2 regions of the Bifidobacterium callitrichos genome follow, and region 1 is predicted to be linked to the other one. Evidence: riboswitches for the same ligand, from Rfam matches in the RefSeq annotation. Region 1 holds a riboswitch; the other holds the start of a gene.
The links. A riboswitch is a leader RNA that binds a small molecule or an ion and turns the genes downstream of it on or off. The one in region 1 is predicted to bind FMN.
Positions count from the first base shown of each region.

Region 1 (9,921 bases):
CCGATCTGACGAAGAAGATGTTGAGCAGGCCTGCGACCACGAACAGCGCGAGGAACATGTGCACCGAACGCAGGAGCCGTGCGGGCCGTATGCGCGCCGCAGCGACGACGCTCGCCACGGCGAGCGCGCCAAGCAGCAGCTGCGCCGGCGTGTTGATCGCGAACGCCGTGAACATCATCGCCAGGAACGACACCATCTTCACCCGCGGGTCGAGCCGCGCGATCAGGGGGAGCGACCGCCGGCCATCGTTCTGATCGGAGGCTGCGAGGGCCGGGGGATTGCCGTTGTCGCCGTGCGACGGCATGACGACGATCCGATCGGCCAGTTCACGTGCCTCCGCTTCGGAATGCGTGATGATGAGCGTGGTCACGCCCTGATCGTGCAGGGTATGCACCAGTTCATGGATGCGCGCCGTCGCCTCCGTGTCGAGGCTCGCGGTCGGCTCGTCCATGACGAGCACGCGAGGCCTGCAGGCGATCACACCGGCGATCGCCACCAGCCGCTGCTGTCCGCCGGAGAGCTCCAACGGCGATCGATCGGCCAGATGTTCGATGTGCAGCAGCTCGAGCGCCCAGTCGACCCGTTCGCGCACCTCGGATTCACCGAGATGCTGGTTGCGCGGTCCATACGCCACATCCTCGGCCACGGTTTCGGCGAACAGCTGCCGTTCCGGCCGCTGCATCACGAATCCCACGACCTCGCGCAGCCGACGACGATCTGCGCGCCGGAGCATTCGCGGCTTGCGCCCCGCGTCACGCGCGTTTGCCACAGGAATCCCGTCGACCGTGATCGACCCCGCATCGGGCTTGTCCAGCGCGCAGATCAGCCGAGCCAGCGTCGACTTGCCGGCCCCGTTGCTCCCCATGATCGCCACGGTCTCGCCCCGCGCAACGGTAAGCGAATAGTCGCGCAGCACCGCCGGCGAATCCGGCGAATAGGCAAAGGAAACGCCCGAAACCGCAACCGCAACATCGCCGGACTGCGCGGAGGCAACGCAGGAACGCGCCATTGCGAGCGAATCGAGCGATTCGAGCGATGCGAGCGATGCGAGCGATGCGAGCGATTCGAGCGATTCGAGCGAACGGTGGGCGGTGTGCGTGTCTCGACCGTAGGCTTGGCCGAGCGGCCTTGAGCGTGTCGAGACACGCACACCGCCCACCGATGAGCGGTCACCGGAAAAACCGGAAGAATCAGAGCCGGAAACAAACACGATTCGTCCCGCTTCAACCCGCACAACACGATTCGCCCGCAAAACCTCGTCGCGATGATGCGTCACATGCACGATCGTCGTGCCGGAAGCATGCAGCGAGTCGAGAATCCGCAGGACCTCCGCGCGCGCCGCCGGATCCAGCATCGCCGTCGGCTCGTCGAGCACGAGCATGCGCGGTCGCATCGCGAGCATGTCTGCGATGGCGATGCGCTGCTGCTGGCCGCCGCTCATACGAGTGGGGTCGGCCGAACCGTATGCCTCCATGCCGACGTCACGCAGCGAGGCATCGATCCGACGCCCGATCTCCTCACGCGGCACGCCGAGGTTCTCCGGACCGAAGGCGACGTCGTCCTGCGTGACCGTGGTGACGATCTGATCCTCCGGGTTCTGGAACACCGCGCCGATGCCGCGTCGCGCCGCCCGATACGCGTCCGGATTCGGAGCGAACACGATGCCGGCCGGCGTTTGCGTCCGCCCGAACACCTGCTGTCCCAGCAGGGTCACCTCGCCCGCGTCCGGCGCGGTGAGCCCGGAGACGAGTCGGGCCAGCGTCGACTTGCCCGATCCGTTGGGACCGGTCAGTGCGACGTACTCCCCGTCGCGGATGACGAGATCCACGCCGTCGAGCGCCCATGTGGCGCCGCCGTCGTAGCTGAATCGGATGCCGGACAGGCTGGCCGCGTCTGCGGTGGAGGTGGGGTCATATGAAGTCATACGGTCGGGATGGGACGGCCTTCGGTTCAGCGGTCCAGCAGGTTCGAGATCGGCTTGTAGATCAGGAACGTGACCACGCCGTGGATCGCGAACTTGAGCAGGTTGAACGGCAGGAGGGCCGGCACGATGAGGGCGGCGACCTGCGCGACGGTCATGTGCGCGTAGATCGGGGTCACGACGAGGTTGCCGAGGATCGCGACGACCAGTGCGACGATCGCGCCGACGATCAGGCCGATGAGCGCGCCCTTGCGGCTGCGGTTCCTGCGGTAGATGAACGCGGCCGGCACCGACAGCGCCAGCGCGACGAGCACGGCCATGAGCGTGCCCCACGGATCCATGAACAGGTGGGGCACGAAGCCGAGCACGGAGACGATCGCGGCGGCGGACGGCCCGAAGGCGAAGCCGGCGATCAGGCACACGATGCCGGACGGATCGTACTTGAGCCATGCGATGCCCGGAATGATCGGGAATTCGACGAAGCTCAACGCCATCGCGAGCGCGACGAACAGCGCGTAGACGGCGATGCGGCGCGTGGACCAGCGGCCGGAGTCGGCGACGCCCGTGGCGTGCGAACCGGTGGCGTGGTCGACGTTGGTCTGGATATGGTTATCAGAAGACACACTCATACTGAGTTCCTCGTTTCTTCCATCCGGACTGTAACCGTTGGCTCCGGAATCGCACCGGATCGGCCGCCTTAGGGCGGCTCGCGGGCTTTCCGCATGCTCCCGTTATGAATCCCGGGGTGCGGATTACCGCCAGTAAGGAATTGCACCTTCCCTGAAACTGACAGAACCCTGTATACACGTATGAGCGGATATGCCAAAGCCGACATTCCACGGTGTGGGAATGTCGGCTATAGACGCTGCTTATGGCGCGCTGGCGTGCGGCGAGGCGTGCGCTACTTGTGCAGGAACAGTCCGCCGTCGCCCCACGCCCACTGGCCCTGTCCGGCGCCGATCTGGAAGTGCAGCTTCGCGATGCCGAGGTCGTTCGCCGCGCAGTGCTCGTCGCCCGCCGCCGGGTCGATGCGCGCCGCGGCCGTGCCGTCGGTGGGATTGTAGGAGAAGACGACCGGTTGACGGTTCATCGCGCTCGGTGCCTTCATCGCCGCTTCGACGCCGGCCCTGAACCATTCGGGCGCGGCCGCGCGTTCCTCTTCGGACATGCCGGCCGTGAACTGCTCGTACGTCTTGGTCGGCCGGTGCGTGCGCTGGTATTCGACGAGCTCGTCATAGCCGCGCTGCAGACGTTCAAGATGATGCTCCGGGTATCCGATCACGACGGCCAGATACAGTTCCTGATCGCGGGCGATGCGGCAGTGCTTTTCCGCCTCCCCGCGATCCCACGAACCGCCGACCCACAGGGTGCCCAGTCCTCGCAGCGTCGCCGTCAGCACGACGCGTTCGGCGTAGAAGCCGGCGCGCTCCTTGGCCTCGTCGTCGTCCTTCGGCCCGACGATCGCCAGATAGTTGGCCGCGTTCTTTAGGTGTCCGGATTCGTTCGCCGCCGCGAACACCTTCGGCTGGTCGCGCACGAGCTGGATGTCGAGTCCGGAGATGAGGTTGATCGGATCGAGCGTCATGTTGAGCTGCCGTGCCACGTCGTCGTCGATCGGGTCGGCGTCATAGGAGCGGATCGCGGTGCGGATGTTCACCGCGTCAATGAGTTGCGTATGTTCCATGCGACCCATTATCCCACCATAGGGCGCACGGGGGAGTAGGATGCACATATCGGCATATCCCAACGTACACAGAGGAGAAGAGGTCAACGATGATTGAAACCGCACAGGCGTTCGGCGTGGATATCGGCGGCTCCGGCATCAAGGCGGCGCCCGTCAATCTGGAGAAGGGCGAGTTCGCCGAGCCCCGACTCAAGATCCTGACTCCGGAGGTCTCCACCCCGCAGGCGGTCGCCGCGATCGTCAGGCAGCAGCTGGATCACTTCGAGGTTCCGGAGAGCGCGCCGGTCGGCATCGCGTTCCCGGCGCCGATCAAGCCCGGCCAGAAGCTCGACTTCATGGCCAATCTCGATCAGTCCTGGGTCGGCGTGGACGTCACCGCCGTGTTCTCCGAGGCGTGTGGCCGTCCGGTCACCGTGGTGAACGACGCCGACGCCGCGGGTCTCGCCGAGCAGCAGTTCGGTGCGGCCAAGGGCAAGGACGGCCTCGTCATCGCCACGACCCTCGGCACCGGCATCGGCACCGCCCTGATCATGGACGGCGTGCTCGTGCCGAACACCGAGCTCGGTCATCTGATCCTCGACGAGGAACACCCGGATGCGGAGCGCTACGCGTCCAGCGCCGTGCGCGAGAACGAGGATCTCGGCTTCAAGAAGTGGGCGAAGCGTCTGACCAAGTACTACGCGCTGCTCGAGAAGTACTTCAACCCGGATCTGTTCGTCATCGGCGGCGGCGTGAGCCGCAAGTCGGAGAAGTTCATCCCGTTCATCGACGTGAAGACTCCGATCGTGCCCGCCGAGCTGCGCAACGAGGCCGGCATCGTCGGCGCCGCCTACTACGCCAGCACCAAGCAGCAGGCCTGATCGTCTGATCATTATCCGTTGCACGCATGCGGCGGTTCCCTCGGGGAAGGCTCCGGCCTTCCGACGGGAGCCGCCGCATGCGCGTTTCCGGCGGCGGTGCATGGAGGTCAAGGAAGGCCGGCATGCCGATGCCCGTCCGGATCCGGATGCCGATGCTGCTCGCAGAGGCGTACAGTGAGGATCATGACCGTTCATTTCTCCTCGCGCGTGGACATCTCCGCGCCCAATCCGATCGCCGCCGCCGAGGCCGATGCCAGGGCGCACGGCGTCGTCCTCGGCAAACTCAACGACTCCAACCCGACCCGGCACGGGCTCGCCCCGGCCGAGGTGCCGGGCGTGTACACCGCCGAACCGCGCGGCCCCCGCCCGGCACGCGAGGCGCTGGCGCGGTATCTGAGCGACGCCGGCGATTCCGCGGCCGGCTCCGCGCCCGTCGACCCGGAATCCCTCTACCTGCTGAGCTCCACGTCCGAGGCGTATTCGTGGCTCATCAAGCTCCTGTGCGATGCGGGCGACGCCGTGCTCGCCCCGAAGCCCGGCTACCCGCTCATCGAGTCGATCGCACGTCTCGAGTGCGTCGACACGATCGAATACCAGCTTCGGTTCGATGGCTCATGGTTCATCGACACCGCCGCCATCGAGCAGCTGCTCTACAGCGAGCAGGGCGAGCGCATCCGCGCGCTGGTGCTCATCAATCCGAACAACCCGTCCGGCTCCTATGTCAAACCCGAGGAGCGCGCCACGCTGGTGCGCCTGTGCGCCGAACGCGGCATCGCGATCATCGCCGACGAGGTGTTCTACGACTACTCGCTCGAGCCGTTCGACGGCAACGCGCGGCTCGCGGGGGAGACCGGCGTGCTCACGTTCGCACTCGACGGCTTCTCGAAGATGCTCGCCGCCCCGCACGCGAAGGTCGGCTGGATCCGCGTCTCCGGGCCTGAAAACGACGTCATCGAGGCGCAGCGTCGACTCGACGTGATCGCCGACGACTACCTGCCGATGAGTGACATCATCGCCGACCGTCTGCCCGAGCTGCTGGCGGCCGCCCCCGCTCAGGTCGCACGCGTGCGCGAGCGTGTGCGCGGCAACCTCGCGGCCCTGCACGGCATGCTCGAGGGCGACGAGCACGGTCTGGTCGACGTGCTGCGCGCCGAGGGCGGATGGAACATCCTGCTGCGCGTGCCCTCGGTCATCGACGAGAACGAGCTGGTGCTGCGTCTGATCGAATCGCACGGGCTCACCGGCCAGCCGGGCTACTTCTTCGACATGACCTCGAACGGGTATCTGGCGGTTTCTCTTCTGCCCGAGCCGGACGAGTTCCGCCGCAACATCCGGGCCGTGCTGGACACGGTCGCCGCGATGCTCGGCTGACCGCGACGCCCGGCCGGCGGCCATGGACCGGGCATCATGGCCGGATCAGCCTACGGCCTGACCCTCCTCGTACTTCCTGCGGATCAGGTCCATGTAGAAGGCGACCGCGTCCTTCGGGGTGCCGTCGAAGACGACATGCTGCGCGTCGAGCACCAGCGTGCGGTCGATCGCATACTCGGGGCGGACGATCATGTCCGTGTCGTGCGTGGCGACGATGACCTGCTTGTCGTAGGTGAACAGCGCCTCGGCCACATGTCGGGTGCCGATCTCGTCCAGCCCCTTCGACGGCTCGTCGGCCACGATCGCGGACGGGTTGAACGCGAGGGCCGCGGCGATCGCGAGCAGATGGCGCTTCTCCGAGTCGAGTTCGGCGGCCTTCGCGCCGCGGATCTGCTGCAGACCGAAGTGCGCGAACAGGTTGCCGATGCGCGCCGAGCGTTCCGCGTCCGGGATCTTGTGCTTCTTGAGCGATTCGTCGACCGCCTTGACGATGTTCTCGGCGCGGTAGAACACGTTCGGGATCTCCTCGCGGCGCACCTTGCCGACCCATTCGTCGACGGTTTTGAGGTCCTTCTTCGAGGACGTGTCGAGCGTCATGTCGACTCCGGAGAGCGTCACCTTGCCGGCGGTCGGCTTGAGCGAGCCGTCCAGCAGCCCCAGCAGCGTCGACTTGCCGGAGCCGTTGAGGCCGATGATGGCGACGCGCTTCTCGGTGATCGTGAGGTCCAGCGGGGTCAGTCCCACGTGCCCGTCGTCGTAGGTGTGTCCGGCGCCTGCGAGCGTGAACGTGACTGAGGTCGGTTTCGCAGTGTCCTTGCGAGAAAAGAAAAAGCCCATGGCACTCCAGTCTAGTGAGTGCCATGGGCCTTGGATGACCGCCCGCCCGAACGGATGGTGTACGTCAGGCGAAGTAGAAGCCCTTGAAGTCGTAGTGGTACACGCGGTAGATGTACGACGTGCTGAGCTTCATCGTGTACTGGGCCTGGAGGTTGCCGTCGTCGTCGTACACGCCGAAGACGCCCTGCATGCCGGTGTCCACGAGGTTGATCGAGTCGGTGATCTCCTGCGAGGAGCTCACGTACGGCGAGTACGGCACGTCGAAGCTCTGCACCTCGGTGTACGTGCCGGCCTTTTCGTCGACCAGGTACTTACGGAACTGCAAGTTCGAGTTCTTATCCTTCGAGCTCTGCGCGGTGGAGATGCCCTTGATCGTGGTCCAGTCGTAGTCAGGTCGGGTCATCGCGTAGCCGAAGTTGTTGTCGAACATGTAGATGTAGTACTGGCCGTCGGGCAGCGACGGGTCGGCCTCGTACGTAATCGAGTGCTGGCCGCCGGTGTCGCCGAAGTCGCCCGACTTAGTGAGGAACAGGTCCTTGTACGAGGTGCCGTCCCACACGCTCGGCTCGCCGATCATGTAGTCGACGCTCGGCTCGCCGTTCTCGCCTTCGATGTCGTTGATCTTGATGATCGTCGAGGTCTCGCGCGCGGAGAGCAGCGCGGAGCCGTCGTCCAGCAGCTGGATCGTGTTGAAGTGGATCCAGTCCCAGCGGTTCGTGGCGGTCGGATCGGATTCGTCGATGCTCGAATGGTCGGTGGACGACTTGTAGTCGGGGAAGATCTCGCCGAAGTCGACGAGCTGCGTGACCTTGCCGGTGGTGGTGTCGACCTTGATGACCTGATCCTGCACCGCGTGGTCGGAGCGGGTCAGATCGGTGGCGAGGGAGACGATGTTGCCGTCCGAGTCGAGCGCGTAGTCGTGATGGAGGATGAACCGGCTGCCGAGGTTGATGATCTTTTCGAGCTTGCCGAGCCGGTTCATGCCGACGAAGTGCTTCGTCGAGGCGGAGAACCACATGAGTCCGTCGTCGTCGAACAGGAGACGGTGCGAACGGTAGTACATGACCGGCACCTCGCCGCGCAGCACGCCGTTGACGTCGTAGTAGTACATGAAGTCCTGCTCGTTGGAGTCGTTGCCGAGGATCGCGTACAGGCCGTTGCCGAGCGCCTGCGTGGCGGAGTCGGTCGGTTCGACCGGCTGGTCGAGGCGGACCTCCTCCTCGCCGAGGAGCTTCGCGCCCTGATGCGTGATCTGCCTAGTGGCCACGGTCTCGCCCGTGGAGTCCCTGAGCGTGAAGGTGATGGTGTTGCTTGTGCCCGGAATGAGACCGAGTACGAGGAACTCGTGCTCGGTGGAGTAGTCGTCGCCCTGTTCGGCCGTGGCGGAGAAGTCCGGGTAGCCTTCGGCGTGCACGGTGTAGGAGACGTCGGTGGCCTTGTCCGTGGTGAAGTAGACGTAGAGCGACGTCGTGTTCGTGCCGTACGGGTTCTCGGTGACGAACGGCTTGTCGAGCGTCGCCTCGGCCTTGTCGCGCGATGAGGTCAGCTGCTCGTCGGCCATCTTCTGGTAATCGGTGGTGTACACGTTCGCGATGCGGGCGTTGAGGCGTTCCACGCGACGTTCCTTGATCGACGCCTGGACGTTGTCCTGTGAGAACAGGCACAGGCCGATGGCGATGGCGAGGGTGACGGTCGCGGCCGCGATGCGTACGGCGAGGTTCCTGGTTGCGATGCGCTTCATGAAGTGGTGTTCGGCTTTCGTTGTTCGATGTGCGAGGGCTCCCTGCGGTGAGGGTTCCGAGGATAGCCGCCGATGGGGGATCGGAAGGTTATCGATTTGTGAAGAAACCATTTCATAGTATGCGCGGACCCCTGGAATTCTTGAGGTTTGCCTGTACGCGCAAGACTCGTTCGCTGAATGTTCGCTGGGAGCGCATCCGACCCTTTTCCGTCAGGCGAGGAACCAGGAGGCCACGTCGCCGAAGAGACGCGGATTGCCGGAGAGCATCACATCCTGACGGCCTGGAGTGAACCAGCAGGTCAGAGCCACCAGCAGCGACCACATGAGGATCGCGAGGATGATCAGACGCAACGCCGGCCGGATGCGGCAGACGCGGGAGGATGCGTCGGCCGCCGCCATGTCGTCATGGTCGACGACGTCCCCCATCACGCGCAGCAGCGCCGGCAGCGCGGCCAGCGCGAACAGCCAGCCGAAATCGCACATGTACCGCCAGCCGAGGCCGGCGCTCACCGCATCGAACGCCACCAGGGCGAGACCCAGCACGAGCATCCCCATCAGCATCGGACGCAATCCGGGCGTACGGCCCGTATCCGGCACGCGCAGCAGCGCCGGCAGCGCGAAGGCGGCCAGCAGCAGCGGGCACAGGACGAACAGGCCGCCCACCATCGGCTCGGCGAACGACCATTCGGGCAGTGGTGTGGGGGAGAGGCGCAGCCACGGGAAGCCGTCGCCGAAGCGCAGCGGCAGGAACAGGTAGTAGCCGATCACCGGCAGGATGTCCGCGACCGGCTCCCTGAATCGGGTCATGTCGGTGACGGTCATCTGATAGGCGGTGCCGAAGTCGAACAGAGAGCCGAAACGCGCGCGGTTGTACAGCATGAGCGGCACGATCGGCACCGCGGCGGCCGCGATCACCACGCCCGGGGCGCGCAGCGCCTTGCGCCACGACACCTTGCCGGCGGCGAGATGCGAGACCAGTGCGCGGATCTGCGGCCAGAACAGCGGGAAGCCGAGCAGCGCCGCCAGACAGAACGTGGGTCGGCATCCGAAGTTCGACGCGATGCACAGCGCCCCCAGTCCCAGGCGCGGCAGGGAGATCTCCGGCGCCGAACCGACCTGCCACCGGTCGGCCGGGTTGAGCGGCGGCTTGGCGGTCTGCGCCCCCACCCACAGCCACAATCCCAGCGCGGTCAGGGTCAGCGAGGCGGCGAACGGCACCGAATAGAAGTTCGTACGGTAGAACAGGTACCCGTAGTTGCCGGCCAGCGGCACGAAGATCAGGGCGATCAGCGTGGCCGCCACCGACGTGCGCGGTGCGAGACGGGCGATGACGCGCACGACCAGCAGACAGGTGAACAGCAGCGCTAGGAACATGAGCAGATGCACGGCCGCGGCGCTCGAGAGCATCCTGCCGCTCAGCATCCGGTAGGGCATGAACAGCAGCACCGCCGGCAGCACGCCGAAATACGTGTACCAGCGTCCCTCGAAGTACGCGTGATCCCAGTAG
Region 1 is NZ_RZJP01000003.1:261,611-271,531, reverse strand. It holds gene EMB92_RS08165 (energy-coupling factor transporter ATPase) at 1-1,924, opposite strand, end outside; gene EMB92_RS08160 (ECF transporter S component) at 1,951-2,550, opposite strand; FMN riboswitch at 2,558-2,713, opposite strand; gene EMB92_RS08155 (nitroreductase family protein) at 2,823-3,605, opposite strand; gene ppgK (polyphosphate--glucose phosphotransferase) at 3,695-4,465, shown strand; gene EMB92_RS08145 (pyridoxal phosphate-dependent aminotransferase) at 4,649-5,836, shown strand; gene EMB92_RS08140 (ATP-binding cassette domain-containing protein) at 5,882-6,673, opposite strand; gene EMB92_RS08135 (aryl-sulfate sulfotransferase) at 6,738-8,414, opposite strand; gene EMB92_RS08130 (hypothetical protein) at 8,625-9,921, opposite strand, start outside.

Region 2 (9,921 bases), on a different contig from region 1:
CGCTGATGCGCGAATTCGACGTGCCCAACAGCACCGTGCAATGGCTCACCACCGGGTTCATGCTCACCAACGGCATCATGATCCCGATCACCGCGTTCCTCATCGAGACCTTCACGACGCGCCAGCTGTTCGGCTACGCGATGGGCATGTTCTTCGCCGGATCGCTGGCCTGCGCGCTGGCGCCGAGCTTCGCGCTGCTGATGGCCGGACGCATCCTGCAGGCGTGCGGCGCGGGCGTGCTCATGACGCTGCTGCAGACCGTGCTGTTCCGCGTCTACCCGCCCGAACGCCGCGGTCAGGCGATGGGCATGTTCGGCATGGTCATCGCCTTCGCGCCCGCGCTCGGCCCCACCGTCTCCGGACTGCTGGTCGAATGGCTCAGCTGGCGTTGGATGTTCGCGATCCTCGTGATCATCGCCGGCGGCGTGCTGATCGCCGCATGGTTCACCGTGTACAACGTGGGCGAGCCGACGCGGCCGCACATCGACGTGCTCTCCGTGGTGCTCTCCACGCTCGGTTTCGGCGGCGTGCTGTTCGGCTTCTCCGACGCCGGCAAGGCCGGGTGGGCCAGCGTGACGGTGCTGATCTCGCTTGCGATCGGCGTCGTGGGATTGGCGCTGCTCATCGTTCGTCAGTTCAGGCTCGAACAGCCGATGCTCGACTTCCGCATCTTCACGATTCCGATGTTCTCGCTGTGCCTGACCGTGTCGGTGATCGGATTCGCCTCGTTCATCGGCATCGAGAACGTGCTGCCGCTGTACCTGCAGAACGATCTCGGCGTCAACGCGCTCGAATCCGGTCTGATCATGATGCCCGGCGGCATCGTGATGGGCCTGCTCAACCCGGTGGCCGGCCGTCTGTACGACCGTATCGGCGGACGCCCGATCGCCCTGATCGGCTTCACTCTGCTCACCGCCGCGGCCGCGATGCTCGCCACGATGAACGAGCACACGCCGGTGTGGCAGCCCGCACTCTACTTCACGGTGCTGCTGGCCGGCTCCGCGTTCAGCTCGATGCCGCTGGTCACCGCCGCGCTGAATCAATTGCCCGGCGGGCGCATCCCCCACGGCACCGCGATGAACAACACGATGCGTCAGACCTCGGGCGCGATGGCCATCGCCCTGCTCATCACCATCATGAACACGCACGCCGCGAGCGCCGCCGCGGACGGCATGGACAAGGCCGCCGCATCCACCCTCGGCATGCGAGTCTCGTTCCGCGACGTGGCGATCGTGTGCGCGATCTGCCTCGTCGCATCCCTGTTCATCCGTGACCGCGGCCGCCGGGCCGAGTGAGAGCCGCTGACGGACGCCGCCGGTCTCTCAGTGGCGTTCTCCGGCGGTGACGGGGACGGTCACGGTGTTCTCGGCCGGGGCCAATGGACAGGTGCAGTAGGGCGAGAACGCGCACGGCGGATTGAAGGCACGGTTGAAGTCGAGCAACACGTCCGACGCGCCGCCGTCGGTTCCGTTCGCATCCGCGGCGACCGTCGCGTTGAGGAACCGGCCGCTGCCGTAGGTGGTGTCGCCGTTGGTGGGATCACGGAAGATGATGAACAGTTCGCGGACGCCGTCCTTCACGCCGCCGTCGAAGGCGATAAGGCGCTGTTCGACGCCCTGCGCCTCGAAGCGCACCACGCCGATGGCCTCGAGCGTGCTCGTCAGCCATTCGACGCGGGTGCTCACCACCGTGTCCTGCGACTCGCCGTACGGCTCGAACCGACCCTCGATCCGCCAGTCCGGATCGAAGTCGTAGGTCGGAATACCGGTGAACTCGCGGCGGAACTTCGATTCGGGGTCCCGCACGCGGATGCCGAATCGGCCGCCACGTTCGATCACCGCGGCGCGGATCTGCCCGGCTTCGACGTACGATCCGTTCGCCGTGGCGTCGCTCGGCACGCGCACTGGGCCGGTGATCGGCGCGCGATCGCCCCTGGCATCCACCAGCGTCAGTGCGTTGGACTGGTCGCCAGCACTGTCGGCACTCCTGCCGCTTTCCACGGACGGCTGCGGCGTGAACATGACCTCGCCATCCTGTAACAGCCATTCGCCACTGATGCCCGCCACGACCGCCCTGAATCCGCCGAGCGCCTGCAGCCAGTACAGTCCGGTCTGGGACAGCCATCCGTACGGCGCACGCAGCCCCTCCTCACGCTGACGCCGCCATGCCAGCCAGTCGGCACGTTCAATGGATTCGTCGTGCTGCGTGATCGTCGTGGAATCGGTCATCATATGCTCCTTTCGATGTTTCGATGTGTCGGAGCCCGGCTTCCGTCGCCGACCCCTCCTGTCCACGACCATACCTGCTGAGATTATGCCGACGGCGAGCGCCGCGCCGGCGAACCGTTATATCACGGCGAATCGCCGTATCAAGCCGATGCACGGCTATTCCGCATTCCGAGACGGCCCCGGTCCGGAGGACGGTCACCTGTATAGTCGTGCTCTGATAAATCAATACGCATCTTCAGGGCAGGGTGAAATTCCCGATCGGCGGTACAGTCCGCTAGCTTCGCGAGCGATCGCGCGGCCGAACCGGTGAGATTCCGGTACCGACAGTCATAGTCTGGATGGAAGAAGTTTGCGGAAGACATGCGGATGTCGGCCGACGTTCGCGCGTACTCTCATGATCGATGCCCTGAAATCCAATGGATTTCAGGGTTTTTGCGTTTCGGGAGGGTCGCGCGGACGTCTTGTGGCAGGCGAGCCATGTCCTCCCCCATGAAACACACCCCTGGACATGCCCTATCGAGCAAGGAAAGGGGACTCATGGACGATAGGGACTTCATGTCCGTGGCGTTGCGCCACGCACGGCTCGGAGCGGGCAGAGTCAACCCGAATCCGATGGTGGGCGCCGTCATCGTGCGCGATGGCGAGATCATCGCCACCGGTCATCATGATCATTTCGGCGGCTGGCATGCCGAACGCGCCGCGCTTGAGGCCGCGAAACAGGCGGGCGTCGACGTTCGCGGCGCCACCATCTATGTCACGTTGGAGCCCTGCTGCCATACCGGCAAGCAGCCGCCGTGCTCCAAGGCACTCATCGATGCGGGACTGGCCCGCGTGGTGGTCGGCTCTCCCGACCCGAATCCTCTGGTGGCCGGCAAGGGCGTGCGTCAGCTGCGCGACGCCGGCATCGATGTCGTCGAAGGCGTATTGCGGGACGAGTGCGACCGGCTCAACGAGATCTTCCTTCATTTCATCACCACGCGCACGCCGTTCGTCATGCTCAAATACGCGATGACGCTGGACGGCCGCATCGCCACCTCGACCGGCCTTTCCCGTTGGATCACCGGCGAGGATGCGCGCCATCGCGTGCACGAGGATCGCGGCAGGTTCGCCTCGATCATGGTGGGCGTGGGCACCGTGCTGGCGGACGATCCGCAGCTCACCTGCCGTATCGACGGCGGTCACGATCCGATGCGCGTGGTGTGCGACACCCACTTGCGCACGCCGATCGACGCGATGATCGTCGCCACCGCGAGCGAGACGCCGACGATCATCGCCACGGCGGTCGACGACGGGCAACGCACGCTCCCCTACCGTGAGGCCGGATGCGAGATCCTTCGCGTGGACGCTGACGGCGACGGCCATGTGAGCGTCGCCGGGATCGTGAGGGCACTCGGCGAGCGCGGATTGGACAGCGTGATGATCGAGGGCGGCGGAACGCTGGCGTGGTCGGCGCTGCGAGATCATGTGGTGTCCAAGGTGAGCGCCTACGTCGCGCCGAAGCTGTTCGGCGGACGGAACGCCCCCGGTCCGGTGGGTGGCGAGGGGGTCGAGGCTCCCGATGACGCCTTCCGCATCATCGATCGCACCGTCGCCACGGTGGGCAGCGACATCGTCATCGAGGGAGGTGTCGAGTATGTTCACGGGAATCGTTGAGGATCTGGGCACGGTCGTGCGATTGGATCGCGGCGCCGATTTCGCCCACCTGACCGTCGACTCGCCGGTGGTGGTGACCGATCGGACGGTCATCGGCGAAAGCATCGCAGTCAACGGCGTATGCCTGACCGTGACGGCCGTGCATGGCACGGCGTTCACCGCGGACGTGATGCACGAGACGCTGCGCCGCTCCTCCCTCGGAACCTTACGGCGCGGCGACCATGTCGATGTGGAGCGCGCGATGCCCGCCGACGGCCGCTTCTCCGGGCACATCGTCTCCGGGCACATCGACGGCACCGGCGTGATCGAGTCGATCACGCCCGACGGCATCGCGAAGGCCTACACGATCCGCGCGCCATACGGGCTCATGCGGTTCATCGCCGAGAAGGGGTCGATCGCCGTCGAGGGCATCAGTCTGACGGTGACGACCGTCACGGAGACCGCGTTCGGCGTCTCCCTCATCCCGCACACCGCCTCGCACACAGTGCTTGCCGAGCGCGGAGTCGGCGACATCGTCAATCTCGAAACCGATCCGATCGCGAAATACGTCGACCGACTGTTGGCACTGCCGTCGCGCGGCGGCGATGCCAACAGGGAAGGATCCGGCGGATCCGGGGCGATCACCGAGAACTTCCTCATCGAGCACGGCTTCTGACGCTCACACGGACGACAACAAAGAATCAAAGGACCACAGGGACCAAAGGACAACACATGACTTCATCGAACACCAATCACACGAACACCGATCAGGCGGTGGCACGCGCGATCCGTGACATCCGGGCGGGACGCATCGTCGTCGTGGCGGACGACGAGGGGCGCGAGAACGAGGGCGATCTCATCTGCGCCGCCCGTTACGCCACGCCGAGCAACATCGCCTTCATGGCCTCGCACGGCCGGGGACTCATCTGCACGCCGATGAGCGCCGAGATGGCCGACCGCCTCGAACTGGCGCCGATGGTCGCCACGAACACCGACAACCATCACACGGCGTTCACCGTATCCATCGACCACGTGACCACGTCCACCGGCATCAGCGCACGCGACCGTTCGCTGACCGCACTGGCCTGCATTGACCCGAATACGCGGCCGGAGGACTTCCGCCGTCCCGGTCACATGTTCCCGCTGGTGGCGCGCGAGGGCGGCGTGCTGGAACGCAACGGACACACCGAGGCGACCGTCGATCTGGCTCGACTGGCCGGATTCGAGCCGTGCGGCCTGTGCTGCGAGATGATGAAGGAGGACGGCACGATGATGCGACGCGGCGATCTCGAACGGTTCGCCGCCGAGCACGATCTCGCGTACATCACGATCGCCCAGCTGCAGAAGTACCGGCGCACGCACGCCTTCCCACATACGGTGCGACGCGTCGCACAGGTGGATCTGCCCACCGACTACGGACGGTTCACGATGGTCGGCTACGAATCCGAGAACGGCGGCGAGCACGTGGCGCTGGTGATGGGCGACGACATCCTCGCCGCGATGGCCGGCGCGGAAGGCGTCTCCGGCGCATCCGATACGGCGGCGGCGATCCCGCCCGTATTGTGCCGCATCCACTCGCAGTGCATGACCGGCGACGTGTTCGGATCCCAGCGCTGCGACTGCGGTCCGCAGCTGCACGAGGCGATGCGCCGCGTGGCCGACGTCGGCCGCGGCGTGATCCTCTACTTAAGTCAGGAGGGCCGCGGCATCGGGCTTCTCAACAAGCTGCGCACCTACGAGCTGCAGGAGCAGGGCTTCGACACGCTCGACGCGAACCTGAAGCTCGGCTTCCCCGCCGACGCGCGCGAATACGACACGGCGGCGGCCATGCTGCGCGATCTCGGCATCGCATCGGTCGACCTGATGACGAACAACCCGGACAAGATCGGTCAGTTGGAACGCGCCGGCGTCACCGTCGCATCCCGCGTGCCGATCGTCATCCCACCGAACGCGTTCGACGCGAACTACCTGTCCACCAAACAACGGCGCATGGGGCACCTGCTGGGCGTTCCTGCAACCACTACCACCACAATCATCCCTACCACCACTGCAACAATCACCAAGGAGAACTGACATGACCGTATTCGAAGGCCAGCTGGTCGCGAACACCACCACTCTCACCGGAAGCGCAGCGAACGCGCCGATCCGCATCGGCATCGTCGTCGCCCGCTTCAACGAGTTCATCACCTCGAAGCTATTGTCCGGCGCACAGGACGGTCTGCGCCGTCACGGCGTGGCCGACGAGAACGTCGACGTGGCGTGGGTGCCCGGCTCGTTCGAGATCCCGATCGCGGCCAAGCGCATGGTGTCCACCGGCCGCTACGACGCGGTGATCTGTCTCGGCGCGATCATCCGCGGATCCACCTCCCACTACGATCTCGTGTGCAACGAGACCGCGAAGGGCATCGCACAGGTATCGCTGAACTCCGACGTGCCTGTGCTCTTCGGCGTGATCACCACCGAGAACATCGAGCAGGCCATCGAACGCGCCGGCACCAAGGCCGGCAACAAAGGCTTCGACTGCGCGCTCGGCGCCATCGAGATGGTCAACGTATTGCGCGCCATCGGCGACGGCGAGTGACCAGTCGGCATAGCCGACGTAACCGACGTAGACGTACGCCCATGACCGACCCCGATGGTGGCCCCGGTCATGGGCGTACGTTCGTCCGGGTATTCCCCCATCTTTTCCGGACGAACGTACGTTGACGGATACCTACCGTACGTTCGTCCGGGTATTCCCCCATCTTTTCCGGGCAAACGTACGGTAACGAGCACTCACCGTACGTTTGCCCGGATACGGCCGCAAAACACCCGGACAAACGTACGGTTCACCGTCCATAGCACGGTGCCGTATACGAGTCCGACCACGGCCACCACCACAAGCCAGATGACGCCGGCCATCCCGGTGAAATCCGTATGCCACCACCATCCCGTCAGGACGGCAAGTGACACACCCGCCACGGCGAACATCACCTCGTTACGGCGGAACGTCGGTTGTGCCAATAGCATGTCCGCCAACAGCCGACGCACGTACAGGAACTGGACGACCAGCAGGACCCCGACCAGCACGACAAGCTTCCAGAACCCCGGTGGCACGGGACGATCAGATCCCAAAGCAAAGACGACCACCCATCCGAGGAAGCACACCACGCTCTCCGCCCCGGAGATGACCACCGTCCTCCGCTTCGACGGTTCCACCTGTCCGATCGGTTTCATACGCCCCCATTTCGCCGGTATTGTTTCCGCTTCCCGCTCTGGTTACCCGTCACTTCATCGTACCGCCGCCCTGAACCTCGTAATAGCGCACCAATGGCAGGAACAGCTCGTCCACGACGGCAACGATGTCCGATTCCGAGAGCGGCCGCATGTCGCGGATGATGGCGGCCGGCCCAGATCGCCTGACATGTCCATCAGGCTCTCCGGTAGCTCACCGGCGATTTCTCCACGTTCACGTGCGCTGTCGATGGCCATCGCGATGCTTGGACGTTCGCTCAACGCCGTGCGTCTGTACAATTCATGGCTGTCGATGCCGTGGCGGTGATCTCACACAAACACAACCCACACGACTGACAATGGCGGCCATCTTCACTCCGATTGTCCGTCCAGGCGCGGCATGGTGCCAAACGATCACATGATGACGTCAACGATGGCTGACGCACTCCCCCGTCGCCGCTTCGCCATTACCCTACATCGACTGGATTCTCTTTGGGCGAGCTCTTGTATTGTTCCAAAGACAACCCCGACTATGGGCGTACGTCCGTCCGGGTATTCCTCCATCTCTTCCGGATAAACGTACGGTAGGTATCTGTTAACGTACGTTTGCTCGGATACAACCACAAAAACACCCGGGCAAACGTACGGCACCCCGCCACCGACAGTCACACCCCCGCCATTCCAGCCCTTCCGTTACCATGGTGGGCGGTGGTTTGGCATGGAATCGACCGCTATGCGGACACGCGCCGCATGGACGCGGACGACAAGGCGAGATGACGGCAACGCAACCGACGGACAGCGACCGTCGAATCCGCATGCGTCAATCCGTATTGTGTCAATCTGCATGCACAGACCAAAGAAACGGCGGAATTCCAACCTTTGTAAGGAGCAGCTGCAACTCATGGCAGAATTCGTATTCCAAATGATCAAGGCCCGCAAGGCGTTCGGCGACCGCGTCATCCTCGATGACGTGACGCTGAGCTTCCTGCCCGGCGCCAAGATCGGCGTGGTGGGCCCCAACGGCATGGGCAAGTCCACGCTCCTGAAGATCATGGCCGGCGTCGAGCATGTCTCCAACGGCGAGGCCACGCTCACCCCCGGCTACACGGTCGGCATCCTGCAGCAGGAGCCGCCGCTGGACGACACCAAGACCGTCGGCGAGAACATCAAGATGGCGTTCGGCCCGATCGCGGAGAAGGTCGCCCGATTCAACCAGATCGGCGAGGAGATGGCCAACCCGGACGCCGACTTCGACGCGCTGATGGACGAGATGGGCAAGCTCCAGACCGAGATCGACGCCGCCAACGGCTGGGATCTCGACTCCCAGCTCGATCAGGCGATGGACGCCCTGCAATGCCCGGATCCGGACACCCCGGTCTCCGTGTGCTCCGGTGGCGAGCGCCGCCGCGTGGCCCTGTGCAAGCTCCTGCTCGAAGCCCCGGACCTGCTGCTGCTCGACGAGCCCACCAACCACCTCGACGCCGAGTCGATCCTGTGGCTGGAGCAGTTCCTGCACCAGTACAAGGGCGCCGTCATCGCCGTCACCCACGACCGTTACTTCATGGACAACGTGGCCGAGTGGATCTGCGAGGTGGACCGCGGCCACCTGTACCCGTACAAGGGCAACTACTCCACGTATCTGGAGACCAAGGCCAAGCGTATGGAGATTCAGGGCGCCAAGGACGCGAAGCTCGCCAAGCGCCTGAAGGACGAGCTCGACTGGGTGCGCTCCTCGCCGAAGGCCCGTCAGGCCAAGAACAAGGCCCGTCTGGAAAGGTACGACCAGATGGAGGCCGAGGCCCGCAACAACAAGAAGCTCGACTTCTCCGAGATCCAGATCCCGGCCGGTCCGCGTCTGGGCTCGCTGGTGCTCGAGGCCAACCACATCCACAAGGCGTTCGGCGATCGCGTGCTTATCGACGATCTGAGCTTCACGCTGCCGCGCAACGGCATCGTCGGCGTGATCGGCCCGAACGGCGTCGGCAAGTCCACGCTGTTCAAGACGATCGTCGGTCTGGAGCCGCTCACGTCCGGCGAGCTCAAGATCGGCGACACCGTGAAGATCAGCTACGTCGACCAGAATCGTGAGGGTCTCGACCCGAACAAGAACCTGTGGGAGGCGGTCTCCGGCGGTCTCGACTTCATCGAGGTGGCCGGCGTCGAGGTGCCGACGCGCGCCTACGTGGCGAGCTTCGGCTTCAAGGGCTCCGACCAGCAGAAGCTCACCGGCGTGCTCTCCGGCGGCGAGCGCAACCGTCTGAACCTGGCCCTGACCCTGAAGCAGGGCGGCAACCTGCTGCTGCTCGACGAGCCCACGAACGATCTCGACGTCGAGACGCTCGAGAGCCTCGAGAACGCGCTGCTTGGCTTCCCGGGCTGCGCCGTGGTGATCTCCCACGACCGTTGGTTCCTTGACCGCGTCGCCACGCACATCCTCGCGTGGGAGGGCGATGACGAGAACCCGGCCAAGTGGTACTGGTTCGAGGGCAACTTCCAGGCGTATCAGGAGAACCGCGTCGCCCGCCTCGGCGAGGATGCGGCCCGCCCGCACCGCCTGCACAGGAAGCTGACGCGCTAGTACATGCATACCGGCTTTCTCTCCCCCAGTCAGCTTCGCTGACAGCCCCCTCGTCAGAGGGGGCTGGAATGAACAGTCCGGCTCCCCTGACAAGGGGAGCCGAAAACAGGTAAGGGCTCCCGCAAGGGAGCCCTTACCATATTCGCACTCCCGTATTCGATAATCTGCCGTTCACACCGCTTACACTCCCGTTACAATCGTCTGGGGCCCGCTTAACGCCGAACCGTTACAGTGTGGGCATCATGCAATCGAACACGGCAACGTAATCTG
Region 2 is NZ_RZJP01000001.1:929,913-939,833, forward strand. It holds gene EMB92_RS04015 (MDR family MFS transporter) at 1-1,295, shown strand, start outside; gene EMB92_RS04020 (DUF1684 domain-containing protein) at 1,323-2,228, opposite strand; FMN riboswitch at 2,456-2,582, shown strand; gene ribD (bifunctional diaminohydroxyphosphoribosylaminopyrimidine deaminase/5-amino-6-(5-phosphoribosylamino)uracil reductase RibD) at 2,766-3,881, shown strand; gene EMB92_RS04030 (riboflavin synthase) at 3,862-4,536, shown strand; gene ribB (3,4-dihydroxy-2-butanone-4-phosphate synthase) at 4,593-5,933, shown strand; gene ribH (6,7-dimethyl-8-ribityllumazine synthase) at 5,935-6,441, shown strand; gene EMB92_RS04045 (hypothetical protein) at 6,636-7,076, opposite strand; gene ettA (energy-dependent translational throttle protein EttA) at 7,975-9,651, shown strand.
Region 2: linked by a shared signal. The riboswitch ahead of ribD (bifunctional diaminohydroxyphosphoribosylaminopyrimidine deaminase/5-amino-6-(5-phosphoribosylamino)uracil reductase RibD) and the one ahead of EMB92_RS08160 (ECF transporter S component) in region 1 are both predicted to bind FMN.